DNA from 2 places in the Marinobacter sp. C2H3 genome. Region 2 is predicted to be linked to the other one. Evidence: predicted binding sites of a transcription regulator. Region 2 holds the regulator's gene; the other holds the start of a gene.
What was found. The regulator LexA, encoded in region 2, represses DNA repair genes until DNA is damaged. The targets are predictions, from matches to a motif close to CTGTNTNNNNANACAG.

Region 1: the regulator LexA is predicted to act here: its motif matches at 12,930-12,945, upstream of recA (recombinase RecA).

What each region holds. Positions count from the first base shown of each region.
Region 1 covers NZ_JBBBNZ010000004.1:50,462-65,232, reverse strand. The annotation lists gene V3388_RS12950 (DNA repair protein) at 1-775, opposite strand, end outside; gene V3388_RS12945 (NADPH-dependent 2,4-dienoyl-CoA reductase) at 869-2,932, opposite strand; gene V3388_RS12940 (AraC family transcriptional regulator) at 3,064-4,131, shown strand; tRNA gene V3388_RS12935 (tRNA-Asp) at 4,198-4,274, opposite strand; gene V3388_RS12930 (AraC family transcriptional regulator) at 4,405-5,436, opposite strand; gene V3388_RS12925 (MaoC family dehydratase) at 5,619-6,506, shown strand; gene V3388_RS12920 (ATP-binding response regulator) at 6,544-8,124, opposite strand; gene fixJ (response regulator FixJ) at 8,174-8,794, opposite strand; gene V3388_RS12910 (Lon protease family protein) at 8,834-11,242, opposite strand; gene V3388_RS12905 (flavodoxin family protein) at 11,390-11,851, opposite strand; gene recA (recombinase RecA) at 11,859-12,908, opposite strand; gene V3388_RS12895 (CinA family protein) at 13,018-13,521, opposite strand; gene mutS (DNA mismatch repair protein MutS) at 13,623-14,771, shown strand, end outside.
Region 2 covers NZ_JBBBNZ010000002.1:576,756-591,526, forward strand. The annotation lists gene fliG (flagellar motor switch protein FliG) at 1-282, opposite strand, end outside; gene fliF (flagellar basal-body MS-ring/collar protein FliF) at 275-2,017, opposite strand; gene fliE (flagellar hook-basal body complex protein FliE) at 2,033-2,401, opposite strand; gene V3388_RS07740 (sigma-54-dependent transcriptional regulator) at 2,643-4,106, opposite strand; gene V3388_RS07745 (sensor histidine kinase) at 4,119-5,342, opposite strand; gene V3388_RS07750 (sigma-54 dependent transcriptional regulator) at 5,515-6,969, opposite strand; gene V3388_RS07755 (SOS cell division inhibitor) at 7,040-7,369, opposite strand; gene V3388_RS07760 (DUF1329 domain-containing protein) at 7,464-8,822, opposite strand; gene V3388_RS07765 (DUF6586 family protein) at 9,063-9,563, shown strand; gene V3388_RS07770 (hypothetical protein) at 9,662-9,922, shown strand; gene V3388_RS07775 (cell division inhibitor SulA) at 9,952-10,464, opposite strand; gene lexA (transcriptional repressor LexA) at 10,497-11,105, opposite strand; gene V3388_RS07785 (amidoligase family protein) at 11,306-12,322, shown strand; gene V3388_RS07790 (gamma-glutamyl-gamma-aminobutyrate hydrolase family protein) at 12,315-13,073, shown strand; gene V3388_RS07795 (SIMPL domain-containing protein) at 13,070-13,810, shown strand; gene V3388_RS07800 (translocation/assembly module TamB domain-containing protein) at 13,853-14,771, opposite strand, start outside.

The sequences.
Region 1 (14,771 bases), on a different contig from region 2:
GCTCCTGCATCGCCAGGTACTGCTCGTTGCGCTGCGCCAGCCTCGCCTTGAGCTGCTCATTGCTCAGCCGCTGACGCTGCAACTGCTGCTCCACAGACGCCAGCTCCGTGCGCAGCGCCTGCAGTTCCAACCGGTGCTCCCGCTGCAGTTCCGCCAGGGTATCCCGATGGACGCTTTGCAGGGTTTTGATGCGCAGCCGTTGTTCCCGGATGAGCTGGGCCAGCCGGGCGCGGCTCTGGCGGGCCTCCGCGGACTCGTCCTCGGCATCGGCGCCGGCCGCGCCGTCGGCCGCAAGCACGGGAATATCCTCGCGGGTCGAGGGTTCAATTTTGCGGAATTTGAGGCGATTGGCGTCAACGGCCTTTCGGATGGCCTGGAAGTGATTATTGCCCGGGGTCATGTCCGGATCCCAGAGGTCATCGGCGTAGGCCGGATCCGGGCACTGGCTGCGACACACCAACCGGATGGGACCTGCGCCCATGTCCGGCCCCTTGGCGCCGTTGCGGGCCAGGGCTTCAATCGGCACGTTCCAGTGCGTGTCGGCCCGGCCCTCTTCATCGAACCAGATGCGGAAAAACACCAAAGCCCGCACCAGCAGGTCCGGACCCTGTTGCACCAGCACCGCACGCACGTCGGTCTCCGCGAGATCGGACAGGCCAACGTAGCCGTCCAGGAACGCGCCAAACTCCGACGCCCGCATCTGCCGGTCAACCCGGCCGTCCTCAATGAAAAAGACGGCGGAATAGCCGTCAGGCGCCGGTGCGGCCGCTGCCATGGTGTCTTGCTCCGAACATCGGGGGTGAATTCTGTCCAGATAGTCTAGCCAGACTCGCCCCGATGCACAGCCCAAAACTGCAACGTTTTGTGATCAGATCGCCGCCGCCAGCCGGCTACCCTGGTTAATGGCCCGCTTGGCATCCAGCTCGGCCGCCACATCGGCACCACCGATCAGGTGAACCGGCAAGCCCGCGGCTTCCAGGCCCTGCTGCAGTTCCCGCAGGGGTTCCTGACCGGCGCAGACGATGATGGTGTCCACCTCAAGCAGGCGATCCTCTCCGTGCTCGGCGCCCTTGGGCGTCACCGTGATATGCAGCCCCTGGTCGTCGATCTTCCGGTAGGTCACCCCCGGGACCATCTGGACCTGCCGGTTCTTCAGGGACGTGCGATGAATCCAGCCGGTGGTCTTGCCCAGATTTTTGCCCACCTTGGAGGCCTTTCGCTGCAGCAGGAATACCTGGCGCGCCGGCGCCGGCACCTCGGGCTCAACGCCTTCAATACCGCCGCGATGCGCCACGGTCAGATCCACGCCCCACTCTTTCATGAATTCGGCGGTGTCGAGGGCGGCAGAGGTGCCCTGGTGCACGATAAATTCGGAGACGTCAAAGCCGATGCCTCCGGCGCCGATCACCGCCACCCGCTGGCCCACGGGCTTGCGCTCCAGCAGCGCGTCCAGGTAACCGATCACCTTGGGGTGGTCGATGCCCTCAATCTCCGGGGTGCGCGGCTTCACACCGGTGGCCAGCACCACCTCGTCGAAACCGCCGGCTTTGAGGTCCTCGGCGCTGACCCGGGTGTTCAATCGGACGTCCACGCGGTGCTTGTCCAGCATCACCCGGAAATAGCGCAGGGTCTCGTAGAACTCCTCTTTGCCGGGAATGCGCTTGGCGACGTTAAACTGCCCGCCGATCTCGGAGCCGGCGTCGAACAGGGTCACCCTATGGCCGCGCTCGGCAGCGACCGAGGCAAAGGCCAGCCCTGCAGGGCCGGCACCCACCACCGCAATGGACTTGGGCGCGGCGGTTTTCACGTAGGCGAGCTCGGTTTCATGGCAGGCACGGGGGTTTACCAGGCAGGACGTCAGCTTGCCACCAAAGGTATGGTCCAGGCAGGCCTGGTTGCAGCCAATGCAGGTATTGATTTCATCGGACCGGTCTTCCGCCGCCTTGATCACGAACTCTCCGTCCGCCAGGAACGGGCGGGCCATGGAGACCATATCGGCATCGCCTTCGGCCAGCACTTTCTCCGCCACTTCCGGCGTATTGATCCGGTTGGTGGTCACCAGCGGAACGCTGACCTCGCCCTTCAGGCGCGCGGTGACCTTGGTGAACGCGGCACGGGGAACCGAAGTGGCGATGGTCGGTACCCGCGCTTCGTGCCAGCCGATACCGGTGTTGATGATGGTGGCGCCGGCCTTTTCGATTTCCTTGGCCAGGTGCACGACTTCATCCCAGGTGCTGCCGTCTTCCACCAGGTCCAGCATGGACAGCCGGTAGATAATGATAAAGTTCTCACCCACCCGTTCCCGCACACGGCGGACGATTTCCAGTGGCAGGCGGATCCGGTTCTCGTAGCTGCCCCCCCACCGGTCGTCCCGGTGGTTCGTGCGGCTGACAATAAACTGGTTAATAAAGTACCCCTCGGACCCCATGATCTCGACGCCATCGTAACCGGCGCGCTGGGCCAGGGCCGCACACTGGGCGTAGTCGTCGATCTGCTTCTGGATACCGTCTTCGTCCAGCGCCTTCGGGCGGAACGGATTGATCGGCGCCTGGATCGCGGATGGCGCCACCAGCGCCGGGGAATAGGCGTAGCGCCCCGCGTGGAGGATCTGCATGCAGATCGTGCCGCCGGCCTCGTGCACCGCTTCGGTGATCACCTTATGTTGGTCCGATTCCTCTTCCGTGGTCATCTTGGCCGCATGCTGGGCCACCGCGCCTTCCATGTTCGGGCCGATGCCGCCGGTGACGATCAGCCCGGCGCCACCCCGGGCGCGCTCCGCGTAGAACACCGCCAGACGCTCGAAACCATGCTTGGCTTCTTCGAGCCCCGTGTGCATGGAGCCCATCAGGGTGCGGTTGCGAAGCTTGGTGAAGCCCAGGTCCAGCGGCTCCAGCAGGTGCGGGTACTTGCTCACGCCCGGTGTGGTGGTCATGTCCGTCTCCTCATCATTGGGTATGGCGCAGGGCCTCAGTGCTGTTCATCAAATTACCCGGCGCTGCTTGCACGCACAATATCCAAAGACCACAATATTGTATCTTTAAACAACACCGAGCATCTGACCCCATGGCCGAGAGCCTCAACCCCACTCAGCCCGCCCCACAGCCACGCGCACGCCAGAGACCCTCCCTGGGTGATATCAGTACGCTGTACGTCGCCGTCCTGCTTCGCGCCGCCGCTGCCGAAGGGGCAAATGCGGATGCACTGGCAACGCAGTTTCGCGTCGACGAGCGCGCCCTGGTGTCGCCGGAAGCCCGCATCAGCATTCCCCGCTTCATGCGCCTTGGGCACGCCGCCATTGCCGAGACGGGTAATCCGGCGCTGGGGCTCCGCAGCGGCGCCCTGACCCGACCGGTCGACGCCGGCATCGCCGGGCTGGCGGCTGAGACCGCGGCCACAGCCGGTCAGGCCCTCTCAACCCTGATCCGTTTTAGCCTGCTCACCAGCCAGAACAGCCGGGGCCTGCCCTCGGTAAACCCCGGACAACGGGTCGCCCGCTTTTATTCCATCCAGCCGTATAACGAGTACAACCGCTTCGTCGTCGACTCGGTGCTGGCGGGATGGACCCAGATGCTCAGAACCGTGACCGGCCGCTTCGACGTGCTCGAGCGAGTGACCATGGAATACTCGTCTATTGGGCTGGATGAGGTGTTTGAACGCTGGTTTCGGTGCCCGGTCGAGTTCGGCAGCCCGGAAAACACGCTGGTGATCCGGGAGAGCATCTGGCAGCACCCCTGCCAAATGGCCCAGCCGGCGATGCATGAGCACCTGGTTCGGTGGTGTGAACAAGCGCTGGAGCGGCTTCAGAAAGGATGGCGTACCTCAGACCGCGTCCGGCACCTGATCACGCCCATGCTCCGCGGCCAGACCCCGACTCTGGAGACCATCGCCTCGCGCCTGGGAACGACGCCGTGGACCCTGCAAAGGCACCTGAACGAAGAGGGCACGTGCTTCCGGGACCTGCTCGACGACACCCGGCGCAGCCTGGCGGCTGACTACCTCAGTGAAACGGGAAGTTCCCTGTCCGAGATCGCCTGGCTGCTTGGATTCGCCAACCCGCCCGCGTTTCACAAGGCATTCCAGCGTTGGTACGGGATGAGCCCGGGGGAGTTTCGAAAACAGCCAATAAGCTAGCCGATGATACAAACGATCACGGCAGGACAAACGCATTTGGAAAGACAAAAACATCAGGAAGGAAAGTGGCGGAGCGGACGGGACTCGAACCCGCGACCCCCGGCGTGACAGGCCGGTATTCTAACCAACTGAACTACCGCTCCGCGCGGGTTGTCACAGCTTGCCGGATGCGAGACGCCTGAGGCGCTGACCTGGCTCGGTGACAACGAGGGCGCATTATAAAGACGGCCCCGAGCATGTCAACGGATTTTCAGAAAAATCCGGAAAATGTTGTCACATGGCGTCGACCATGGCGTCCTTGCCCTGGGCCGTGCGGCGGTATTCGATCGGCGTCATGTTGGACCAGCGCTTGAACGCCCGGTAAAACGTGCTGGGCTCGGAGAAGCCGGTCAGATAGACGATCTCATCAATGGATTCATCGGTGGTCGCCAGCAGTTGCCGGGCCAGGCGGTAGCGGAAATCCGCCAGCACCTGATTAAAACTCGTTTCAGCTTCGGTCAGCCGGGTGCGCAGGGTGCGCGGCTTAATGCCCAACCGCTCGGCTACGGCATCCAGGGTCACCTCCCCGCTGTCGAGCAACTCGGCAATGATGCGCTCCACCTGGCCGACGATGTCCTTTTTCTCCAGGCGGGCGACCTGCTCGCTGGCAAATCGCTCATGGAGGTCCAGCAGTTCCGGCTCGGCGTGGGGCGATGGGAACTCCAGCAACTTGGCCGGAAAATACAGGCGATTCTCGTCGGCACCAAACACCACCTCGCAGCCGAGTACCTCTGCCACGTGGTCCTGCCCCGATTCCCGGACGTGCTCGAATTCCACGCGGGACGGGTAGAACTGGCCATCGGTGATCGACCGGAAAAACGTGATCAGCCCCTGCACAAAGCACTCGTTGAAGTGGCGCAGCCGGCGCACGTCCTCCGACGCGGTATCCAGGATCATGCAGGCGTTGTCGTCTTCGATGAAAAAGTCGGTATTGGCCGCATCGCTGAGAAGTCGCTGGTACGCCTGGGCCCGAAAAAGCCCCTCCCCGAACGTGGGGCTGCTGAGGAACAGGTATTCCAGCACCTGACCTTTGTAGGCCGGCAACAACTGACCCAGGTGCAAACCAATGTCGGGATCCCCGGACACGTCCTCCAGCGCCTGCCAGAAGTACACCTGTGCGTTGTGGGGTGTGCGCAACTGATCGGTATAAACGTAGCTCTCGTCTACACCCAGGCGACTGAACACCGTATCGGTGTCGACGCCCTTTTTTTTCATTGCCTCGTAGATCAGGCGCAACATCACGCCCGCGTCACGTAGTTCCTGCATAAGATCCCGCTTTTTTCTAGTTATGGGTACAACCGTGAACCACTTTGACCCGACCGACTGCACGCTGGGCGCGGCAGGCCAATGCCGGCGATGGCCGGGTCTGCAAGACTCGGGCGGCATTGACAAAGGCACCACCCGCCTCGAACGTTTAGAGCATATCAGGCCACAAGGAGACCTGCACCATGCCGAAGCCGTTGATCTACCACACCACGCCTCCGGCTCTGTTGCCCCTGTTTGCCCGGGCCCTGTTTTCCCGCGGTTCTGCTGCCCACGACGCAACCCGCACGCCGGACATCCCGCCCCTGGAGGCAAAACTCATTGGCGCGGACACCGGAGGGGCCAGTCTCGCCCGCTACCGGGAGGTCTGCGGCTTTGCCTGCCATCGGCATATCCCGGCCACGTGGCCCCACATCCTTGCGTTTCCTCTGCACCTGACGCTGCTGACGGACAAGGCGTTCCCCCTGCCCCTGCTGGGCCTGGTGCACCTGCGCAACCGGATTACCCAGCACCGGGCGATCGGCGACGGCGAACCATTGGATATCCGGGTGCGTTTGGGGGCCGCTCAGCCCACGGACCGTGGCATCGAGTTTGATCTGCTGACCGAAGCAACGGCGGCCGGCCGCGTGGTGTGGGAGGAAACGAGCACAAACCTGTTCCGGCAGCCGGGAAACACGAACCCAGCGGACCGGAAAACACCGCCCCCGGCGCTGGTATCGATGGCGAATCGGTTACCCCTGGCTGCGCCGGAGGCCATTGGCCGCCGCTACGCCGCCGTCGCAGGCGACCGCAACCCGATTCATCTGCACCCGCTGAGCGCGAAGGCGTTTGGTTTTCCCCGGGCGATCGCCCATGGTATGTGGAGCCAGGCGCGGATTCTGGCGCTGCTGGAAGCGCAGGCGGGATGGCAGGGGCCGGCATTCACCGTGGACGCCCAGTTCAAGAAGCCGCTGTTCCTGCCCGGCCAGGCGGAATTACAGTGGGAGGCGGATCAGGACGGCTGGGACTATCAACTGCTCAACGCCAGCGGTGACGCGCCCCATCTGACCGGCCGCATCCGCTGGCGCACGTAACCTGCCGGCGGATGCGTTAGCCAACTGCTGCCGTGGGCTACTGAGGGTCGCTGGCGCCGCAGGGCGTGCCACTGGCCCCGGCCACGGCCACGGGCAGGGTAAACCAGAACAGGGCACCGCCATCGTCCGGTCGCTCGAATCCGATGTCGCCACCCTGGGCCTGAATCAGGGAACGGCACGTGGCCAGGCCAATGCCCATACCTTCATCCTTGGTGGTAAAAAACGGGTGGAACAGCTTGTCTTCGGCGCCCTCAGGCAGGCCAACGCCGTGGTCCCGGACCTCCACGCGAACACAGCTGTCGCCTGCGAGCCTGGCGCTCACCTGCACCGGCGCCGGAGCCTCCACTGAGCGGGTCGCTTCCAGGGCGTTGCGGATCAGGTTGAGGGCTACCTGCTGGACCTGAATCGGGTCCGCCAGCACATCCGGAGTGCCCTCGGGCACCTCGACATCGATGCCGCCCTCGTTGTTGCGCATGTCCACTTCCGCAAACTGGCGGGTGTCCTCCAGCAAGGCCGGCACGGACAGCACTTCCTTGCCGGTGGCCGGCTTTTTCATGAACCGGCGAATCCGGCGAATGATCTCGCTGGCCCGGTGGGACTGCGCCTCAATCTTGTCCAGCGTCTCCTGCAACAGCGGCAGATCCGGCGTTTCCTTGGCCATCATGCGTTTGGCCACGCGGGCGTAGTTGGTGATGGCGGTCAGTGGCTGGTTCACCTCATGGGCAAAGCCGGCGGCCATTTCGCCCATGGTGGTCAACCGGGAGGTGTGGGCCAGTTGGTCCCGCTGCTCCTGAACCAGTGCCTGGGCGTCCGCCAGGGCCTGTTCGTTGGCCAGTTCCGCGGTAATGTCCCGGAACACCACCACAGCGCCGTGCAGTTCGTCGTTATCCTGCTTTGGCGTCGCCCGATACTCCGCGGGGAACCGGCTGCCATCCACCCGGCGCAAGCTGATGTCCCTCTGGCTCTCGGGCACGCCCTGCGCGCAGGTGGCTCGCACCGGCAGGCTTTCCCGGCAGTCGCCAGCGGTGGCGAAATGCAGATCAAAGAAGTTCTTTCCCACCAGTTCGTCGGCGGGCGCACCCATGATGCGTGCGGCGGCAGGATTGGCGAATTCGATCACGCCGTGTTCGTCCAGCCCGTAGATGCCCTCACTGATGGCGTTGAGGATGCGGGTCTGGTCGCTCTGCAGTTCGCGGTTGCGGGCCTGCAGCTCCCTTTCCAGGCGGATCATGCGGGCGTGGGTGCGCACCCGGGCAATCACTTCCTGGGACTGGAACGGCTTGGAGATGTAATCCGCGCCACCGAGGCTGAAGCCCCGCACCTTGGCCTGCAGATCGTCCAGGGCGGACAGGAAAATCACCGCGCAGTCCGCCGTCTGGGGATCGGCCTTGAGCCGCTGGCAGACTTGGTAGCCATCCATCTCCGGCATCATGATGTCGAGCAGGATCACTTCCGGCTGGTGACGATGGGCCAGGTCCAGCGCCTTCTCGCCTTCATTGGCGATCAGCAGCCGATAGCCTTTGTCCTTGAGGGTTTCGTAGAGAACCTTCAGGTTCTGCGGGTTGTCGTCAACCAGCAGAACCGTCAGGTCACAGTTCTCACTGACAGCTTCAGTCATGGGGTCGGACCGGTTAGAACGTGTCGCCATCATGCCGGTGCGTGGCGGGCTAGTCGATAAGGTCCTTTACGGACAAGACCATACGCACCAGGTGGGCCAGGGAGTGGGTGCCCATCTTGTGCATCACACGGGAGCGATGGATCTCCACGGTGCGCTGGCTGATTTCCAGCTCAATGGCGATCACCTTGTTGGCCTGGCCGGCAATCATGCGGTCCATGATCTCATGTTCCCGGGGCGTCAGGCTGCGGATGCGCCGGATAATTTCCTGCTTCTCATCCAGGGTCTTGCGCTGCTCCAGGTCCTGGGCCAGCGCCGCCTCGATTTTCTCGAGCAGGGCCTCCTCACGGTAGGGCTTCTGGATAAAATCCACGGCGCCCTCTTTCATGGCGTCCACCGCCATGGGCACGTCACCGTGACCGGTTACAAAAATGATCGGCAGAATGGAGTGCTTGTCGTTCAGCTTCTTCTGGAGCTCCATGCCGTCCATACCCGGCATTCGGATATCCAGCACAATGCAGCCGGCCATCTTGTCGGAGTAATCCCGCAGAAAGGCGTTGGCGTTCTCGTAGGTCTGGACCGGCTTGCCATCGGATTTCAGCAGCAGCTCCAGAGAGTCACGCACCGCCTCATCGTCTTCCACTACGTATACGGTCTGCTGGGTCTCTGTCATGAGTTGGATCTCTCCTGTCCGTTTTCTTGTGATCGCCGGTCAGTGAATCGACGGGTCCTTGTGCTCCAGGCGGGCCTGCTCCTGGCGCTCGTTTTCCCGCATTTTTTCAAGCCGCTGCTGGATAATGCCAAAAACCGACTGTTTGGGGTACCGCCCTTTATCATCGGCTTTGCCGGCCGGGCGCCCGAGCAGCAGCGTGATGGCCTCTTCCACATGGGTCACCGCATACACGGCAAAGCGGCCCTTGCGCACGGCCTCCACCACGTCGCTGTCCAGCATCAGGTTCTGCACGTTGGTGGCGGGAACAATCACCCCCTGGTCTCCGGTCAGCCCGCCCTTGAGCTGGCACGTGACAAAAAACCCTTCGACCTTCTCGTTAACGCCGCCTATCGGCTGCACTTCGCCAAACTGGTTGACCGACCCGGTGATCGCCAGTTCCTGTCGCACCGGCACGCCCGACAGTGACGATACCAGGGCCACCAGTTCCGCCAGCGAGGCGCTGTCGCCGTCCACTTCGCCGTAGTTCTGCTCGAAGGTCAGGCTCGCAGACAGGTGCATCGGGTCGTCTACCGCAAACCGGGACGACAGCCAGGAGGTCAGGATCATCACGCCCTTGGAGTGAATATTGCCGCCCAGCTTCACGTCCCGCTCGATATCCATCACGCCGCCGTCGCCGTAATAGCAGGTGGCCGTTACCCGATTGGACAGGCCAAACTCATAGCCGCCCGTGGACAATACGGACAGCGCGTTCACCTGGCCCACACACCGGCCAGTGGTGGACACCAGCGTGGTACCGTCGCGGATGGAATCGTAGAACTGGTCCCGGATGCGGCTGCTGCGGTAGCGGGCGCTTTCCAGGGCCCGTTCCACATGCACGTCGGAAATCATCTTCGCCTGGGCCTGGCGGGCCCAGTAATCGGACTCCCGCAGCAGGTTGGCGATGTCCGCGGCGTGCAGGGACAGCCGGTCCTGGTGCTCGGCCATCCGGGCGCTGTGCTCGATGACCCGGGCCACGGCCTTGTGGGTGCAGTGCAGCAGTTTCTTCTCATTGACCAGGCTGGCGATGAACTTGGCGTACAGCAGCTGGCTGTCGTCGGTGCGGTACATTTCGTTCTCGAAGTCCGCGGTCACCCTGAACAGCTCGGCGAACTCCGGATCGTATTCCTGCAGCAGCAGCCAGGTTTCCCGGTCGCCAAACAGCACGATTTTCACCTCCAACGGCACCGCCTCAGGTTCAATGGAGATGGTGCCTGAGAGCGTCATTTCCCTCTCCAGGGAGTTGATCTGGAGGGCCCGGGCCCGCAGCGCTCGCTTCAGGCCGTCCCAGACAAAGGGCTGTTCCAGCACCTTGATGGCGTCCATCAGCAGATAACCGCCGTTGGCCTTGTGCAGGCTGCCCGGGCGGATCAGGGAAAAGTCGGTGAACACGGTGCCTTTGTAGGTGACGTTCTCAACGTAGCCGAACAGGTTGTGGTAGGTGGGGTTGTCCTCCACGATCACCGGCACTTCGTTGGTTTTCTGATGGACCAGCAGGTTGATCAGGTAGCGACGGGGCATTTTCTTGTCGAGGGACGCGTAGGCAATGGCCGCCTGCTCCTCACCGTCGTCCAGGAAAATGTCCAGATTCTCCGCGAGGTCTGCACGCACCGCGTTGAGGTAGGCCACCACATCCGGCAGCCCGGCGTAACGCGCTACGAGCTCGTCGAACTGGTGGCCGATGATGCCCTCAAGGGTTTCCTGGTTGAGGGCCTGCTGCTTGTCCGCGTATTCCTGTTCCCAGTCCGCAATTTTGCGCAGCGCCTGGCGCAACTGCTTCTCGAGTTTATCGATCGCCTGCTCAAAGCGGTTCTTTTCGGTGTCCGACAGCGCCTCAAAGGTCTCGGCGGTGTGCGGCTCTTCGCCGTTCATGGCTACCAGCCGGTAGCCCCCCGGAGTGGTCACGGTCAGGCTCACTTTCTTCTTGCGGGCCTGGGAGGCCACCTTTTCCAGGGCGTCTTCCTGCTTCTTGCCGTATTCGTTCTTCAGTTGCTCTGCGCGCTCGACAAAGCTGTCGCTGTCGAAGGTCTGGGGAATCACCTTCACCAACCGGGTCATCAGCTTGTCCATATCCTGGCGCAGTTGGGCGCCCTGACCGGCCGGCAGCTTGAGCAGCGTTGGCGAGCGGGGGTCTTCGAAGTTGGCCACATAGCACCAGTCGTGGCTTTGCTGCTCGGTGTCCACGTGGTGCTCCAGATACCGGAGCATCATGGTGCGCTTGCCCAACCCGTTGCGGCCCACCGCGTACACGTTATAGCCGCCATGGGGCATCGCCAGCGCAAAACGCACCGCCTCCTGGGCACGATTCTGGCCAACAATCTCCGCCAGGGGCTCAAGTTGCCGGGTGGATTTGAACGGCAGATCCTTCAGAACGCAGGCTTTGTACAACTGATGCAGGGGCAATGGCTTCAAGGTGTCTTCCTGTTGCAACGGATAACGGCTTGATTGGAAAGTCTTTGGCCGCCCATTGTAGATTCTGGGGGCCGTTCTGTCGCCTGTTGGGATGGAATGGGTGCTTCACGACCGTCATCAGGCCAAGGGGGCAGACGCGGGCCGTTGTCAGATAACGCCGGCGTCCAGGCTGGCAGCCAGGGCCAGCCCGAGGTCCCGGCACTGGCGCTCGAAATCCGGTTGATAGTCGCCCCGGCAGACCAGAGGTGCCTGCACCTGGCGCCATCGGAGGCCAGTGGTGATGGTGTCGATAGCCCGGCAGGTGCCGGTGCCGTCGTGACCGGCCCGCACATAGTAGGCGAATGGCAGGCCTTGCGTGTGTTCCAGGCAGGGGTAATAGCAGCGGTCGAACACGTCCTTGACGAGCCCGGCCATGTATCCAAGGTTTTCGGTGGTGCCGAGGATGATTGCATCGCAGGCCAGAATGTCGTCCGGCTGCGTCTCGAGGGGCGCCCGAAGCACCACCTCAACAAACTCGATCTCGGGACCGCGGGCGCCGCTGACCACCGCGTCCCGCAACCGCCGCGTGTTTGGCGACGGCGCGTGGGCGATGATCAACAGGCGCTTCACAGCGGGCTCAGAGCAGCTCGCCGTTGGCTTCAGCCGGAGCTTCTGCGGCGGCCGCCTCTTTCTTGACCGGCTTGGGCATCAGCTTGTCCCGGACCTTGGCTTCGATTTCCTGGGCGATGTCGAGATTGTCCTCCAGGAACTTGCAGGCGTTGGCCTTGCCCTGGCCGATCTTGTCGCCGTTGTAGGCGTACCAGGCGCCGGACTTGTCCACGAAACCTTCCTTCACACCCATGTCCAGCACCTCGGCCATGTGGTAAATGCCCTTGCCGTACATGATCTGGAACTCCGCCTGCTTGAACGGCGGTGAGACCTTATTCTTGACCACTTTCACCCGGGTCTCGTTACCGACCACTTCGTCGCCGTCCTTGACCGCGCCGATACGGCGGATATCCAGGCGAACAGAGGCGTAGAACTTCAGCGCGTTACCACCGGTGGTGGTCTCCGGGCTGCCGAACATCACGCCGATCTTCATCCGGATCTGGTTGATGAATACCATCAGGCAGTTGGCGTGCTTGACGCTGCCAGTGAGCTTACGCAGGGCCTGGGACATCAGACGCGCCTGCAGACCCACGTGGCTGTCACCCATCTCGCCTTCGATTTCCGCCTTCGGCGTCAGCGCCGCGACGGAATCTACGATGATCACGTCCACCGCGTTGGAGCGCACCAGCATGTCGGCGATTTCCAGCGCCTGCTCACCGGTATCCGGCTGGGAGACCAGCAGCTCATCGACGTTCACGCCCAGCTTCTCGGCGTAAATCGGGTCAAGCGCATGCTCGGCGTCCACGAAGGCACAGGTCTTGCCCTGCTTCTGGGCCTCAGCAATCACCTGCAGGGTCAGCGTGGTTTTACCGGAGCTTTCCGGACCGTAGATTTCCACGATCCGGCCGTACGGCAGGCCGCCAATGCCCAGGGCCACGTCCAGGCCGAGGGAGCCGGTGGACACCGCCGGAATCGCTTCCCGTGGGTGGTCGCCCATTTTCATCACGGCGCCCTTGCCGAACTGACGTTCAATCTGACCGAGCGCAGCGCTCAACGCTTTCTTGCGATTGTCTTCCATTGGTGCACACCCCTCGAATGCCTGTATATTTGCACAGTATTAAAACACATGCGAACGGGCAGACCAACCCCCTTTATCAGCCCGCTTCCCAACCCGCACGGGAACCGCTTCACATCCGGTCGATGTAGTCCGCCAGACGCACCAGCGCGAACAACACCGACTGTCGCCGGACCGCCTCCCGGTCGCCATCAAACCGTCGCATGGTGGCCTCGGTGCGTTCCGGCGTTCCCCAGGCGAACCAGACAGTGCCAACCGGCTTTTCGGGGGTGCCGCCGCCGGGGCCGGCCACGCCGCTGGTAGCCACCGCCAGGTCCGCGCCCGCCAACCGTGCCGCACCGGCGACCATCTGGCGCACTACCGGTTCGCTCACCGCACCGTGGTTATCCAACGCCCTGGGCGCCACACCCAGCACCGTTTCTTTCGCCTGGTTGCTGTAGGTCACCAGACCGGCCAGGGTGTAGGCAGAGCAGCCGGCGCGGTCGGTCAGCACCTTGGCGACCCAGCCGCCGGTGCAACTCTCCGCGGTGGCAACGGTGAGCCCGGTTGCCTCCAGCTTCAGGCCCAGCTGTTCACCGGCCTCCTGTAACTGCTGGTCCGTTACAATGGTGGTCATCTGGCCGTTCTCCTCTGGTTGCTGACAGGCGCGTTTCATCCCTGCGGTTATTTTCTTACAATTCCCGCCTCACTCCAATGCAACACCAATCGGGCCCGTCCATGTCAGCAGCGCAAACCGACCAGTCCCCCAACGCTCTCTCCAGCCACACGCCCATGATGCAACAGTATCTCAAGATCAAGGGACAGCATCCGAACGAGCTGGTGTTCTACCGCATGGGGGACTTCTACGAGCTGTTTTTCGACGACGCCAAAAAGGCCGCGGAGCTGCTGGACATTACGTTGACCGCCCGGGGCCAGTCCGCCGGCAATCCGATTCCGATGGCGGGGGTGCCATACCATTCCGCCGAGGGCTATATTGCGCGCCTGGTCCGCGGGGGCCAATCCATCGCCATCTGCGAGCAGATCGGCGACCCGGCCACCAGCAAGGGGCCGGTGGAACGCAAGGTGATCCGCATTGTCACCCCCGGCACCCTCAGTGATGAAGCGTTCCTGGAGGAACGCCGGGACAACCTGCTGGTGGCACTTTACAACCGCAAGGAACGCTTTGGTCTGGCCTCCCTGGACATTTCCAGCGGCCGTTTTGCGGTCTCTGAGCTGGACAACCCGGAGGCGCTTCAGGGTGAATTGCAACGCCTGCGGCCGGCGGAAATTCTGGTCAGCGAAGAGTTCCCCTTCGGCGAGCTGCTGGAGGGCTACACCGGCGTACGCCGCCAGGGCCCCTGGCTGTTCGAAGCGGACAGCGCCCGGCGCACCCTCACGCAACAGCTGCAGGTGAAAGACCTCACCGGCTTCGGCTGCGAGGACCTGCACCTGGCGATATGCGCCGCCGGCTGCCTGCTCCAGTACGCCCGGGAAACCCAGCGCACCGCCCTGCCCCACATTCGCAAGCTGACCCGGGAGCGCCGGGACGACGCGGTGATCCTCGATGCCACCAGCCGCCGCAACCTGGAGATCGACACCAACCTGATGGGCGGCACCCAGTACACCCTGGCCTGGGTGATGGACCGCACCGCCACCGCCATGGGCGCCCGGGAACTGCGCCGCTGGCTGAACCGCCCGCTGCGGGACATCCATGTGGTGCAGCAGCGCCAGCAGGCGGTTGCCGCTCTGCTGGACGGCTTCCATTACGAGCCGGTGCACGAGCTGCTGCGGCAGGTGGGTGATATCGAGCGCATTCTGGCCCGCGTGGCCCTGCGCTCTGCCCGCCCCCGGGACCTGGCCCGCCTGCGGGACGCCTTTCAGACCCTG
Region 2 (14,771 bases):
GGCGCGGATGTAGTCGTCGTTGCCCACGCCCAGGCCGGTCTGGCCGCCAACAGCGTCGACGAACTGGTCGAGCACGAAGGTGACTTCGTCTTTGGTGACGTCCTTCATCTGGGCCATGGCCACGCCGACCCGCTGCACTTCCTTCGGGCCCATGTGCTTGAGCACCTGGGCGGCGTCCGCCTCCCCAAGGGACATAAGCAGGATCGCAGCCTGTTCAACGCGGGGAATCTTGCGCTGGAGCTTTTTCGGGGCTTCGCCCCCGGGAGCGGCTTGGTCAGTCATCGACGTTCACCCATTGGCGCATGACCTGGGCGACCCGGGCCGGGTCCTCCGCAATCAGGCCTTTCAATGCATTCAACTGCCTATCATAGCTGTCCGTAGCGCCCGGCAAAAGCAGTTCATCCCCGGACGACATGGCCTCTCGCAGGGCGCTGTCGCTGCCCAGGCTGGCGAGGTCGTCGCCATCACCCATGCCATCGGATTCCGCGCTACGGCGACCGCCGCCGGACAGCGTCTTGAGGGTGGGCCGCAGCAGGCCCAGCACCAGAATCAGGATCACCAGGCCGGCCAGTACCTGCTTCATCAGGTCCCAGAACCACGGCTGCTCCCAGAACGCGGGCGCGTCCACCGCCACTTCGGTTTCCGGCGCAAACGCGGTGTTCATGACGGTAACGCTGTCGCCCCGGGCCGCGGAATACCCCACGGCGTCCCGGACCAGCATGTTCAGGCGCTGCAGTTCCTGTTCCGGCCACGGCTGGTAGCTCACGGCGCCGGTATTCGGGTCGACCACTTTCATGTCGTCCACCGCCAGCGCCACGGTCACCCGCTTGACGGCGCCCCATTCGCCCCGTCGATAGCTTACCGTGCGGTCAATCTCATAGTTGCGGGTCGCCTCCCGGCGCTCATTCACCGGTGTCTGAGGGGTTTGGGCCTGGCCATTCTGGCCGGCCTGCTGTCCCTGGGCGTTCTGCTGGCCAGTGTTTGCGTTGGTCTGCTGGGGTACCGTTGCGTTGCCCGGCGGCTGGTTGGAGAGCGCGCCGGGGATACCCTGGGCGCCGCCGCTGCCGCTGTTCCGCTCGGTGAGCTCGCGCTCGCTGCGGATAGCCTGCTGATCCGGGTTGAACAGTTCCTGGGCCTGCTCGTTGGCGGCAAAATCCAGGTCTGCCGAGACTTCGGTCCGGAAGCGGCCGTCGCCCACGATGGGCCCGATCAGCGATGCCACCCTCTGGCTCAGGCGCTCCTCGACCTTCCGGGTATAGTCGTATTGGTCTTTCAACTGGTCACCCGCACTGTGGCTGTCTTCGCCGGTGAGCAGATTGCCGTTCTGATCCACAACGGTGACGCCGTCCTTGTTCATCATCGGGACGCTGCCGGCCACCAGGTTCACGACGGCGGCAATCTGCTCGTCTCCCAGACGCCGGCCGGCAAACACATCGAGAAACACGGACGCAGACGGCGCTCGGGCGTCCCGGATGAATACCGAACGTTCCGGAATGGCCAGGTGCACCCGGGCGCTGCGAACACCGCGCATTGCACCGATGGTGCGGGCCAGTTCGCCTTCCAGGCTGCGACGGTAGCTGATGGTTTCCATGAACTGGGAGGTGCCCAGGCCCTGCTCCTGGTCCAACAGCTCGTAGCCCAGGGCCTTCTGGTCCGTAACCCCTTCCGCCGCCAGCTTCAGCCGGGCCTCGTAAACCTGATCCGAGGGCACCAGCAGCGCGCTGGTTCGGGGGTCCATTTTGTAGTCGATACCAGCCTTATCGAGAATCGTGGTGACGTCCTGCGGGTTGTAGGACGACAGGTCACCCACCACCGGCTGATAGTTGGGTTCCTGGGCCCAGAGCACCACCGCAACGCCCAGGGCGACGCTGGCCGCGAGGCCCACCATGAGGCCCACCTGGCGCAGCAGGTGCAGGCGACCAAACCCCGCAAGCAGCGCGCTACGGCTTTCCGGCGCCTCGTTGTCGAGGGCTGCGGGGGCATTGGTCTGGTTGGCTTCCGCCGGTACGCTGGCCATGTCGTGGCTCCGTTATCAGATCGGCATGTTCATGATGTCTTCGTACGCCTTGACCACCCGGTTGCGAACCTGGGTCAGGGCTTCGAAGGAAACCGAGGATTTCTGCGAGGCAATCATCACCCGGGTGATGTCCACGCTTGGATCGCCCATTTCATAGGCGGTCCGCAGCTCACTGGCGTTGTTCTGGAGATCGTTGACGTGGTTCACGGCGCGCCCGAGGAGATCACCAAAACTCGGCGTTTCCTGGGTTTCCTGGGCCTGCCGGGGGCGGTCGATCCGTCCCGGGGCCATGCTGTCCTGCTCAATGCGCTGATTCTGCACCATCTGGGACCGCAGGTTGCGGATTTCGGACAACACGCTGTTGATGTCGGCTCGCTGTACCATGATCTCTCCTCGCCCTGTCTTGCCGGCGCCCTGTCGCGCTCCGGGCCGTCTGGGTGAGCAAAAGCAAAACTCAGGCCAGGCTGATTTTTACCAAAGATTTCATGTGATTAATGAAGAGCTCATGGGCGACACGCGCAGGCGCAACGGTTTTTTGACAAGGGCAACGGTTCAACACTTCAAACGGCGGGCATAAAAAAAGGCACCCTATGGGTGCCTTGAAAAGGAGTAGAATCGAAATGCCTCACGCCATCGCGAGTTCGGCGTCAAGATCGATCCCGGCGTCGCGCATCTGAGCCAGCTTGTATCGAAGGGTCCGAGGGCTGATGCCCAGCTGTTCAGCCGCGCGATTGCGACGTCCGCGCTCTCTCTTCAACGTCTGGATAATAATACGGAACTCCTGCTGTTTCAGATCATCACCCAGAGAAGCGGCCAGCGCCTGGACTTCTTCCGGGGTCTCTGGCACCAGGAAATCCGCCTCCCCGGCTTCCGATACGGCGGCATCCAATGGCACCGACGGTGCTGGCGGCGCCATGGACGGCAGGCCCGCTGGCGCGACCACCGGCTCCCGTCCGGAAATGCCCAGCTCCAGGCACAGGTCGCCGGCGTGAATCACGTTACCCTGGTGCAGCACCAGAGCCCGCTGAATCGCGTTATCCAGTTCCCGGACGTTGCCCGGCCAACGATGAGTGGTCAGGGCCTGGCGGGCATCCGGCGCAAACGTAATGCCCGCCAGCTTCATTTTCTGGCAGTGCTTGCGCAGCAGGAACTGCGCCAGAGGCAGGACGTCCAGGGGTCGCTCGCGGAGGGGCTGCCAGTGCATCGGGAACACCGTGAGTCGATAGTACAGGTCCTCCCGGAACTTGCCTTCCCGGACGTAATCCGCCAGGTCCCGGTTGGTGGTGGCCACCACCCGGACGTCCAGGGAAATGGTCTTGCGACCACCGACCCGCTCGACTTCGCGCTCCTGCAACACCCTTAGCAGTTTTGATTGCAGGCCCAACTCCATTTCGGAAATCTCGTCCAGCAGCAATGTGCCGCCGTTGGCTTGCTCAAACTTGCCGGGGGCGGAGGCCACGGCGCCGGTGAACGCGCCCTTCTCGTGGCCAAACAGGATGGCTTCGAGCATATTCTCGGGAATCGCCGCACAGTTGATGGCCACAAAAGGCTGGCCGGCGCGGGGCGACTGCTGGTGTATGTAACGGGCCAGCACCTCTTTGCCGGTGCCGCTCTCTCCGGAGATCATCACCGTGGAATCGGACTGGGCGACTTTGCTGGCCAATTGAAACAGGCGCTTGCTGATCGGGTCTTCCGCCACCGGCTGATCGCCGGATTTGGGCTTGCTGCCCCCCACTACCCGGGAAACCGCGTCCACCAGAACCTGGGGCTCAAACGGTTTGACCAGATAATCGATGGCCCCGGCCTGCATGGCCGACACGGCATGGCTGATCTGGCCGTAGGCGGTGATCAGCATCATCGGGAGCCCCGGGTAACTGCGCTGCACCTCGTCAAGTAGCTCATGCCCGGACATACCGGGCATGTTAACGTCGCTGACCACCAAGTCCACGGGCGCTTCCGCCAGCCGCGCCAGCGCCTGCGCCCCGTTCTCCGCTTCGCGAACGCGAAAGCGCGCCAGCTCCAGCGTCGTCACCAGCGCCTCGCGAAGATCGTGGTCGTCTTCAACTATCAGAATCTGGGCCTTCGCCATGGATGCCTCCGATCAGCTCTGTCGGTTCAACAGGGGCAGGCGCAGCGTGGCCACGGCCCCGCCTTCCTGCCCCGCTGCAATGGAAAACTGCCCCTGATGGGCCTTGGTCACCGCCTGCACCACCGCCAGGCCAAGCCCCGTGCCGTGGGACTTCGTGGTGTAGAAGGCTTCCATCAGGCGGGCGGCGTCTGCCTGGGCAAAGCCAGGGCCGTTATCACGAACCTGCACCTGCAGCTCGCCGGCCTGGCCGGCAACGGCAACCGACACATTGGTGGCGCCGGCCTCCAGACTGTTGTTGATGAGATTCATGAAGGCGCCCACCAGCGCCTCCCGGTTGCACATCAGAGTGGCCCCCGCCGATAGCTGGCTCTCCAGACTGACGGACACCCCCGTCGCCAGACGCAGGCCTTCAACCGCGGCACGCAGTGCGGTTACCAGAGCCTCGGCGGGCAGGGCTTCGGCCAGACGGGTCTCGCCCCGGGCAAAGATCAGCATGTCCCGAACCTGCTGCTCCAGATGCGTCAGCCGGGACATCAGGCGGGCTGCACAGCGCTGGCGCATTTCCTCGTCCAGGGTCGGCTCACTGAGGTGGCCACCGTAGAGAATGGCGGCCGACAGCGGCGTGCGGATCTGGTGGGCCAGGGAGGCCACCATGCGACCCATCTCGGACAACCGTTGGGCATGGGCAAGCTGGGACTGAAGCTGGCGGGTCTCGGTGAGATCGGTCAGCAGAATCAGCTGTCCAGGCTGGTTTTCCATGGTGCGGATCTCAATGGACACCCGGCGTCCGTCTTTCAGGGATACCTCGTGGCCATCGTCCCGCCGGGGCGCAAAGCAGCGGTGGATGACGTCCACCCAGCGTTCACCCTCGAGTGGCTCACCCAACAGCAAGACCGCCGCCGGATTGCTCTGGCTGACCACACCCTGGCTGTCCAGCACCACCACCCCGGCGGGCAGCGCCGTGAGCAGTGTGGACAGGCGATCCGCCAGCCGCTCCTTTTCCTCAAGCTCCTGCTGACGTTGCTGGGATTCCAGGTTGAGTTTGCCGGACAGCTGGTTCACCCGGGATTCGAGGGTCCGGTAGGAGTCCGTTATCTGCTGGGACATCTGGTTGAACAGACGGAGGGCGGAATCCACGGCTTCATCGTCGTGCTCCGGAAACAGCGCGGTCACCTTGTGATTCGCGTCGGCCGCGGCATTTGCCTTGGCGGCCAGAACGTATTGTGGCTGACTCATCCCTCACTCTCCTGACGCCCCGGGACTCCGGGTGGTTGGGTCATTCGTGTGGATGAGCTAAAGCGAGGTTTATGCCAAGTCCCGTTTTTGTATGTATTTCAATACATAACGGGAACCAGCCGCGGACAGGTGACGGAATTCCGTCGGACGGGATCGGGCGCCCGGGGCGCCCTCAGGACTCCTCGGTCTCTTCCCGGAGACCGTACTTGCGCACTTTTTCCACCAGGGTGGTGCGCCGGATACGCAGCTTCTCAGCGGCCCTGGCCACGACGCCGCCGGCTTCATCGAGGGCCTGCTGGATAAGTTGACGCTCCAGATTGGCCAGGTAATCCTTCAGGTCAAGGCCATTGACCGGCAGCAGCGCCGGCGCGTCCAGGCCCACCAGCCCGGGCACCATGGAGGGCATGCCGGAATCCTCAACCGAGCGGTTCTCGTCCAGATCGTCCACGTAACGGAACTTCTTCGGCAACTCCTGCACGCCAATCACGCCATAGGGGTGCATGATCGCCAGACGCTCCACCAGGTTCGCAAGCTCCCGAACATTGCCAGGCCAGTCGTGACGGCACAGGCTCATGATGGCTGCGGAGTTCAGGCGCAGGGAGCCCCGCTTTTCCTTTTCCATGCGGGCAATGAGCTCGTTGATCAGGAGCGGGATGTCCTCCACCCGCTCCCGCAACGCCGGCATCTCTATGGGAAAGACGTTCAGGCGGTAGTACAGGTCTTCCCGGAAATTGCCCGATTCAATCATCGTTTCCAGGTTCTTGTGGGTCGCCGCGATGATCCGGACATCGGCGGTCTGTGTCCGGTTGCTGCCCACCCGCTCGAAGGTTCGCTCCTGCAGCACCCGAAGGATCTTCACCTGCATGTTCAGGGGCATATCCCCGATTTCATCCAGGAACAGGGTGCCGCCTTCGGCCATTTCGAAACGCCCCACCCGGGCTGTAATCGCGCCGGTAAAGGCGCCCTTTTCGTGGCCGAACAGCTCGCTCTCCAGCAGCTCGGCGGGAATGGCGCCACAGTTGACGGGCACAAAGGGCTTGTCCCGGCGGGTGGAATGGTAGTGCAGGTTACGGGCAACCACTTCCTTGCCGGTGCCGGACTCGCCGGTAATCAGCACACTGACGTCTTTGTCCGCCACCTGCTCCATTAGCTGGCGCACCTGCTGGACCTTGCGGCTGGTGCCCACCAGGCTGCGAAACAGCTGAACGCCGCGCTGTTGGGCTCGTCCCCGGGAGCGGTCAAACTGGTCCCGGTAGACCTGCGCGCGATAGAGGGAGTCAATAAACTTGGTGTAGTTGAGGGGCCAGTGCAGCCGGGCAATGACCCGGCGGCCGTGTTCTTCGGAGAGCCCGGCCAGCGACGGATCACCCACCAGCAGCACCGGAATACCGTCGCTGACGCCACACACTTGCGCCACCATGGCTTCGGCGCCGTCCTCTTCCCCATTCACGATAGCCACCGACAGCGTGGCGGCGTGCCCGGCGTCCTGTCCGGCGGCCTCCAGCAGCGACAACGCGTCGTCGCCGGCGACCACCTCTTCCTCACCGAGGAATTCGAGGATAGTCAACATGTCCCGGCGCCTGGCCTCATCCTGGCTCAACACCAGCACTTTGTTATTTTGAGACATTCTCGCGAATCTCTTGGGGAATTTGTGCGGTATTTAAGACGCTTGATCGCCGCGAGTCAATTTTATGACGCTACCGCGGCCGGTTCGACGAAATATCGTGGTAAGCCCGGGCAGCACTGCGATTGCGGTTCACGCCTTTCAGCGCCTGCTCGGCCTCCGCCCGGGCATCGGTGGCCTGTTCACTGGCCATGCCCACAAACCGCTGCAACTGTTCGAGGCGCTCGCGCACGACGGTAGCGTCCAGGTCGCCGGCGGCAAGGGCCGTCATGACGCCAGCGACCCGGGGCTGTACCTGGGCGTTCAACCGGGAGAGCGCGCTCCAGTCCTGTTCCACCAGAGCCTGATCAAGCTGCGCCAGCAGGGAATCAAGCTGGTCAAGGGGTGTCGTTTGCGGGGTCATTGCGGGCCTCCATCAACGTGCCTGGGGACATGATGGCAGGGGCTGGGCGGTGCGACAAGCGCGGACCACCCTGCCCCACAGCGAACGGCATGACCTATCGACGGGCCGCCCGGCGCGCAGCCGCCGCGGTGAATTCGTTGCGGCGGAATCCGGGGTTGAAATCGTAAGCCGGATAACCGTTGTCCAGACCATCGACGTAGTAGCGTCGGGCCTTCAGATCGTAGGTGGCCTCCAGGGTCGTCCAGAACACCGGCTCACCGTAGTAGGTGATGTTGTGGGCCTCAGACACCCGCCAGAGGTGGCCTTCGCTGTCGTAGGCTTCCGACGCCAGGATCTGCCAGCTGTCTTCATCCAGGTAGAACACCCGGCGGTGGTAGACGTGGCTGATGCCCGTCCGCAGCGTGGCTTCCACCACCCAGACCCGGTGCAGCTCGTATCGGGTCAGCGCCGGATTGAGGTGTCCGGGGCGCAGGATGTCCGCCGGCGTTACGCCCGCGTCATGCAGCTTGTAGGCATTGTATGGCACGTAGAGTTCACGCTTGCCCAGGAGCGTCCAGTCGTACTGGTTGGGCGCGCCGTTGTACATGTCCTTCTGATCGACCGTGCGCAGGGACGATGCGTTCGGCAGATCGGTCTCGTAAGCCAGGTTCGGCGACCGGCGCAAGCGGCGGGAGCCGGCGTCATACCGCCACGCCAAGCGGGGCGAACGAATCTGATCAAGGGTTTCATGCACCAGGGTGATGGTGCCGGCCAGATTGGACGGCGCCACAGTGTTGGTTTTCAGATAGAAGATCTTGTTGTCGATGTCCGCAAGGCGGGCGCCGGTCTTGCTGTAGGCGAAGAAATACTCGTAGTCGTTGACCACCGGATTGAAACTGCCATCCACCTGGGGCGTGGCCGACGCGCTGCGAAACGCCACTTCCTGGCCGCGGTACCTCAGGATATGGTTCCAGATCACCTCAAGGCCGTTTTTCGGAATCGGGAACGGGCTGGTCATAATGGTGTTGCGCACGCCGTTGCCGTTTTCCAACAGCTCGGCCTGAGTGGCGTTCTCCACCGATTTCTCATACACCGCCGGGGGGAAGGCGGCGGTACGGCGCGTCTGGTATACCGGCATCACGAAGTCCGGGCCGTAGGCCTCGAGCATGGCCGACTGGCCGTCCGTGAGGTGCGCCTTGTAGAGTGCTTGGTTGTCTTGGGTAATCACGAACAGTGGCTGATCCTTTGGGAACGGGTTCACCTCCACCTGCCCGGGTTGCCAGCCCGACGGTGGCTCACTCAGCCCGCCGTCCCAGGCCGGGATGCTGCCCGAGGCGTTACCCGCGCGCTCGGCGCCCACCGGCGTGAGGTCTTTCCCCAGCCGCGCCGCCTGTTCAGCGCTGACTTTTGCAAAAGCCGGAGCGGACGTGACGAGCCCTACCAGAATGGCGATGGCCAAGAACCGGATTCCCATGTGCGTTACCTCGCATTAGTTGATCGGCTGAGGCTTTTTGCCAGATTCAAACGCTTGTTTCAATCGATTGTTTGTATCTTTTTTTGACAAGCCCGGAGCGCCAGATCCGGAGGGGCAGAAATTAACGGAGGAATCGGTTATACTGAGCCGTTACGTGAACGGACATTGGTGAGCGCCGGGGCCATCCGCGCTGACCGGCCTTATCCTCTTGGCCTAACCCCTTGGAGTGTTGAGCCCATCATGAGCGATTCCTGGCATTCGTTGCTGTCGCAAAAGCTGGCCCTGGCACGGGCGCTGCTGATCCGCAGCAGCCAAGCCACCAGCCAGGTTGACGCGGATGCATCGGGGGCATTGGCAGGGGAAGCCTGCCGGCAAGGGGCAATCGAACTGATACTCAGGGCCCGACGGCTGCTACTGACCATGATTGCGCGCCTGTACCAGCAACGGCACGCCGAACCCGTCAGCCTGGATGAAATCAGGACGCTGACCGGAGATGGCAATCCGGACGTAGAACAGCTCGTAGAACTGGCCCGAACGCCAGGCAGCTGGTGGCATCACCTCGACCAGCTTGAACACGGCCAAAGCCACCCACCGGCCGCCCGAAAAACCGTGTCAGCGGATAACATCATTGCCGTTGCCCGGGAGACGGGCCCGGACCGTTCAGAGGCGGCACTGTTGGAGACACTCAAGGCGCTGAAAGCGTTCGCGGACGAGCTGAGTGAACGTCACGGTGAGTGGTGAGGCCGGTATCCGACACTTGCCACGCACGTCGAACCCGGCGTGGATGTGGGAACCGGCAAGAACGTATGTGAAATTTTCCCAGCACACAGGTTTACTGAATGTCACCCTCGTTTTATGAAATCGTACAACTGAGCAACGGCGACTACGCGCTCCGTCGGATTGATGACGACAGCGCTCCCCTGGTGAAAATCTCGTTTTCCGAAGAAGCCCGGGAAATGATGGAGGACCGGGACATCCAGGTCGCCAAGGCCATGATTGCCGCCGGCATCGAAGCCGTTGGCAATGTGACCCACGATATTGATTGGGAAGACGACGATCTCGACAGCTGGGACGCCGAACCGACCTACACCCTGCACTGAGTCAGCGCCGGCGGGGCGTCCGACGGCCGTTATCGCTGGCGAAGCACGACACCGTGGCTACGCCCTTCGGCGGAAGCCGCTTGAAGCGCTTTCAGCGTGGCCCGGCCCGGCCGATCGGTCCACAGCACCACGGCGTGGCAAGTTCCGGCCCTGAGCGCCCGCTCAGCCAGCTCTGTCGCCGGATGCTCGGCAGTTGATCGCAGAATCAGCAGCTCACCCGCCACAATCCCGTGCATCTTCTGCCATTTGCTGACCAGAGCCGCCGGTGGATCAATCCAGGCCAACCAGCGTTTCTCCTGATTTAGCTGGGTCAACATGGGCAACAGCAGCTGGAAGTTCTCTACCTGTCCGGCCGGGAGAATAATCTCCGTGACATTGCCCACTGCCTCATCGGCCCGCGCCGACTCCGTGCGCAGCACCGCCCGACGCCGGAGACTGCCTGGCTCCGCCGGGTGGGCCGAATGGGCCGGACTCGCTGGGAAACCCGCTGCCCTCACTTGAGGTTGGTACGCCAGATTCTGATTGAAGCTCAGCTGTTCCATATCTCACCCGCGTGCGTGCTGGATCGTTGACATCAGTGGAGTTCGGAGCGCCGGATAACGCCGACGCCCAACCCCTCAATGAACAGTTCCTGCTCCGACAGGTCCACTTCGATCGGGGCAAATTCCTCGTTCTCGGCAATCAGGTACACTTTCGTGCCCTCACGCCGGAAGCGTTTGACGGTGACCTCTTCGCCGACCCGTGCCACCACCACCTGACCGTTGTGAACGTCCTGGGTGCGATGCACCGCGAGCAGATCACCGTCGAGGATGCCGATGTCCTTCATGCTCATACCCCGAACCCGCAACAGATAGTCCGCGGACGGCGAGAAGAAATCCGCCTGAAGGGTGCAGTGGTCCTCAATGTGTTCCTGGGCGAGGATCGGGCTGCCAGCCGCCACCTGGCCGATGACCGGCAGACCAAGGTCGGGCTCCGCGTCCGGCAGGCGAATGCCCCGGCTGGCACCCGGCACCATCTCAATGGCGCCTTTGCGGGCCAGTGCCCGCAGGTGCTCTTCCGCCGCATTGGCGGACCGGAACCCCAGCTCGCTGGCGATTTCCGCCCGGGTCGGCGGATAACCGGTCTCGTCGATGTAACGCCGGATGATATCCAGCACCTGGGATTGCCTTGCGGTCAGTTTCATTCGCGTATCCTCGCCGTTGCGCTCGCAACCTGACTATTCAGCCGGCTCAACTTGCCTGTTTGTTTATACAGTATCTGGACTATATACAGTGTTTTATCCAGTGTAAAGGCAGCCCAACGATTTTGTCATTGAGCGGTCAGGCCGGCCGGAGACCGTCTGTGTTAAGGTGTGCGCTCAACGACCGCAAAGGAATCCTGACGATGGGAAGCACCGAGACACTGGCCATGCCCGATGTGCGGCGGACCACCCCGGGGCAAGACCGCTCCGGAGATGAGCGCCGCGTGGGCGTTGAGATTGAGCTGTCCGGCCTCAGCTACGAGGCGCTGGTCAACAAGGTGTCATCCCTGCTTGACGCCCCGGCCCATGAGACCGCCCGATACGTGTCCGAAGTTGACACAGACCTGGGCCCGTTTGTGATTGAGCTGGACTCTGATCCGATAAAGGAACTGGACCTGGCCGACGAGCGTCTGCCCCGCTCCCTGCGAGACCTTGGCAGCCAGGCCATGGATGTCATTGACGCCGCCGCGGAGAAGATCGTACCGCTTGAGGTGGTCAGCCCGCCGGTACCCCTCTCGCGCCTGCACGAAATCGAGGCCCTGGTGGACGAGCTCCACCTGGCCGGCGCCCAGGGTAGCCGGGAGGCCATCTATTTCGCGTTTGGCCTGCAGCTGAACCCCGAATTGCCGGACCTGAAGCCGGAGACCCTGGTTCGCTACCTGCAGGCCTTTGCCGGCCTGTACGATTGGCTCCGCCACCGGCACCAGTTGGACATCAGCCGCAAGTTCACCACCTACATCGAGCCCTGGGACAACGAGTACGTCGACCTGCTCATGGCCGACGATTACGCGCCGGACCAGGAGACCCTCATGCGGGACTATCTCCGGTTCAACCCCACCCGCAACCGCGCGCTTGATCTGTTGCCACTGTTTGCCCATCTGGACAGGCCGCTGCTGGAAACCTACGTTGAGGACCCGCGCATCAAGACCCGACCCACCCTGCACTACCGGCTGCCGGATTGCGACATTGGCAATCCCGACTGGCACTTTTCCACGGTCTGGAACGACTGGGTAATGCTCGAGCAGATCGCCAATCGGGCCGAACACCTGGCGGAACTGCGGGAAGCCTACCGGGGCAGCCGCGCGTTCAGCTTTCACAACCTGACCCACCGGTGGCGCGAAGAAGTGCAGAGCTGGCTGGATGCCCGTGGCTATGTCTGAACCCGGTTTCAACCCCCATGGGGTCACGATTGGCGTGAGCGTTCCCCGGCGTCGATCGATTGCCCACCGGCTGATTGGACTGGCACTGCGTCTGCAGGGGGCGCGCGTCCGTTACCTGCGGCCGGGGCCGGGTCGTAGCGTCGACGGGTTGGATGGCCTGGTCCTGGCCGGCGGTACCCACGTGCACCCGGCACGCTACGGGCAGCAGCCCACCGTCAAGGCAAACTATGACCTGTCCCGGGACACCACCGACCAGCAACTGCTGGAGGCCGCCAGCAGCCAGTGCCTGCCGGTACTGGGGATTTGCCGGGGCGCCCAGTTTGTTAACGTCTTCCGCGGTGGCAGCCTGTGCCAGAACGTCACACCGCTTCGGGTAAACACGCGCCACAGGCCCTTGCTGTTGCCACTGCAGACCGTCCGCGTGGTCACCGACAGCCGGCTGGGAAGGATTCTGGATGCCCCCGTCATTGGGGCCAACCGCATTCACAGCCAGGCCATCAAGCGACTCGGCGGCGCCCTGCGGGTGGTGGCCGTCGACAACGACTGCTTCGTTCAGGCCTTCGAGGGCACCGGTCCGCAGTGGCTCGTGGGCGTGCAGTGGCACCCAGAATACCTGTTGTATCATCCCGGCCACCGCCGACTGTTCCGAGTCTTTGTCCAGGCCGCCCGTGCCTTTCGGGCCGGTGAGCGGCCACCTGCACCCATAACCGGTGAGCTTCATCACCGACGCGCCCAAGGAGACCAGCCATGATCCGCATGCCCCGTGTTTCTGCCCCCCACCCCCGGATGAACAACCGCCGGCCCTCGAAGGCCGGCCCGCTGCTTGCCGGCCTGATGCTGGCGATTGCTCTGGTGCCCGCCGTGGCCAGCGCCGGTGAGCTCAGCCTGACCGGCCAGGGCGCGGTTCGCTATCAGCCCGACAGCGCCACGCTGTCCTTCAGCGCGACGGCGGAAAACCCGGACGCCGCCACGGCCTCAGAGCAGGTTCGCAAACAGATGTCGGCGTGGCGCAAGAAAACCGCTCAATGGCGGGACCAGCTTGAGGATTACACCGACGCCAGCCTAAGCCTGTACACTCGGCCCGTGCCTTCCCGGGACGGATCCAGCAGCGACCACCAGGTGGCGGTTGCCTCCCAGACCGTCAGCTTTACCCTGCACGATCTCAAGCTGCTGAACCCGCTGCTGGAGCAGGCCCAGGCCCTGGGCCTGGAATACCAGCTCAATCCCCGTCAGTTTTTCCACTCTAACCAGGAAGCCCTGGAACAGCAGGCCCTGGGGAAGGCCATCGACAACGCCCGGGCGCAGTGCGCGTTTGTGGCCTCGAAACTGGGCCAGTCCTGTGGTGCGGTGAAGAGCATGACGGTTAACGGCGGCTATCGCCCGGTTCCGGTCATGATGGCGGAGGCCCGCATGACCAAGGACGCGGTCAGCAGCGTCGGGCCCCAGGACATCGAGGCGTCCGTCAGTGTGACGTTCGAACTGGACTGAGGCCAGGGTACGTTTCCCATGGTGGCCTGGCGCCACCATGGCTCAGAAGTCCCGGGTGTAGAATATGTCGAGGGACGCGGCCAACCCGCTGGCGGCCTCAAGGTAGAAATATTTTCCCAAATCGTAGCGCAGCGCCACCGTGGTGATGGGCTCGAAGATACCAACGCCGTAACGCACGCTCAGATCCTGGGTCAGGTAGCCGCTGGCCACCACGGACGTTGCATCACCACTGCCCTCGGTTTCCAGCGCCAGATTACGGATACCCAACTCGTTGCCCACCTTGCCGGTCAGTTTGCTGGCCTGGGTTAGCCCCAGCGACAGGGCCGCCCGGTCCATGGCTCCGCGGTCACCCTGGCTTTGGGGCGGGCGCCCAAGAATCAGGTAACTCAGGGCGTCGGACTGCGGCATGTCGGGATTGGAGAAGACCTCCGTCTGGGGCGACTGCACCGGCCCGCTCAGGCGCAGGCCCGCCGTCACACTGTCGACCTGACGGATGGCTTCCACGTCCAGGTAGGGCTGCGTCAGATTGCCGACGAACAGCAGCCGGGCCTTGCGCAGTTCAAGCTCCTGCCCATAGGCTTCGTAGCGTCCGTCCACCAGTTGCAGGGTGCCCCGGGTATCCAGATCGTTACCGATGCGCAGGTTGCCCTCCAGGTTGCCGGTCAGCCCAAAGGCAGAAAAGGTCACCTCGTCGTCGCCCACCCGGACGGTCACGTCCATATTCAGCGCACGGATGGCGGGCTCCGGTTTGTCCGCACCGACCACCACTTCGTCATCGGATACTTGCACGGCCTGTTCCGGCAGCGACTGGATTTCCACCTCGCCCCGGGGCACATCGACCTGCCCGATGACAGACAGCTCACCCTGCTCGAAGCGAATGGTGAGATCCGGTGCGACTTCCACCCGGGCGTAGGGCTCGACGGTTACGGGAATCCGGCGGCCTTTGATGGCAATGTCCGCG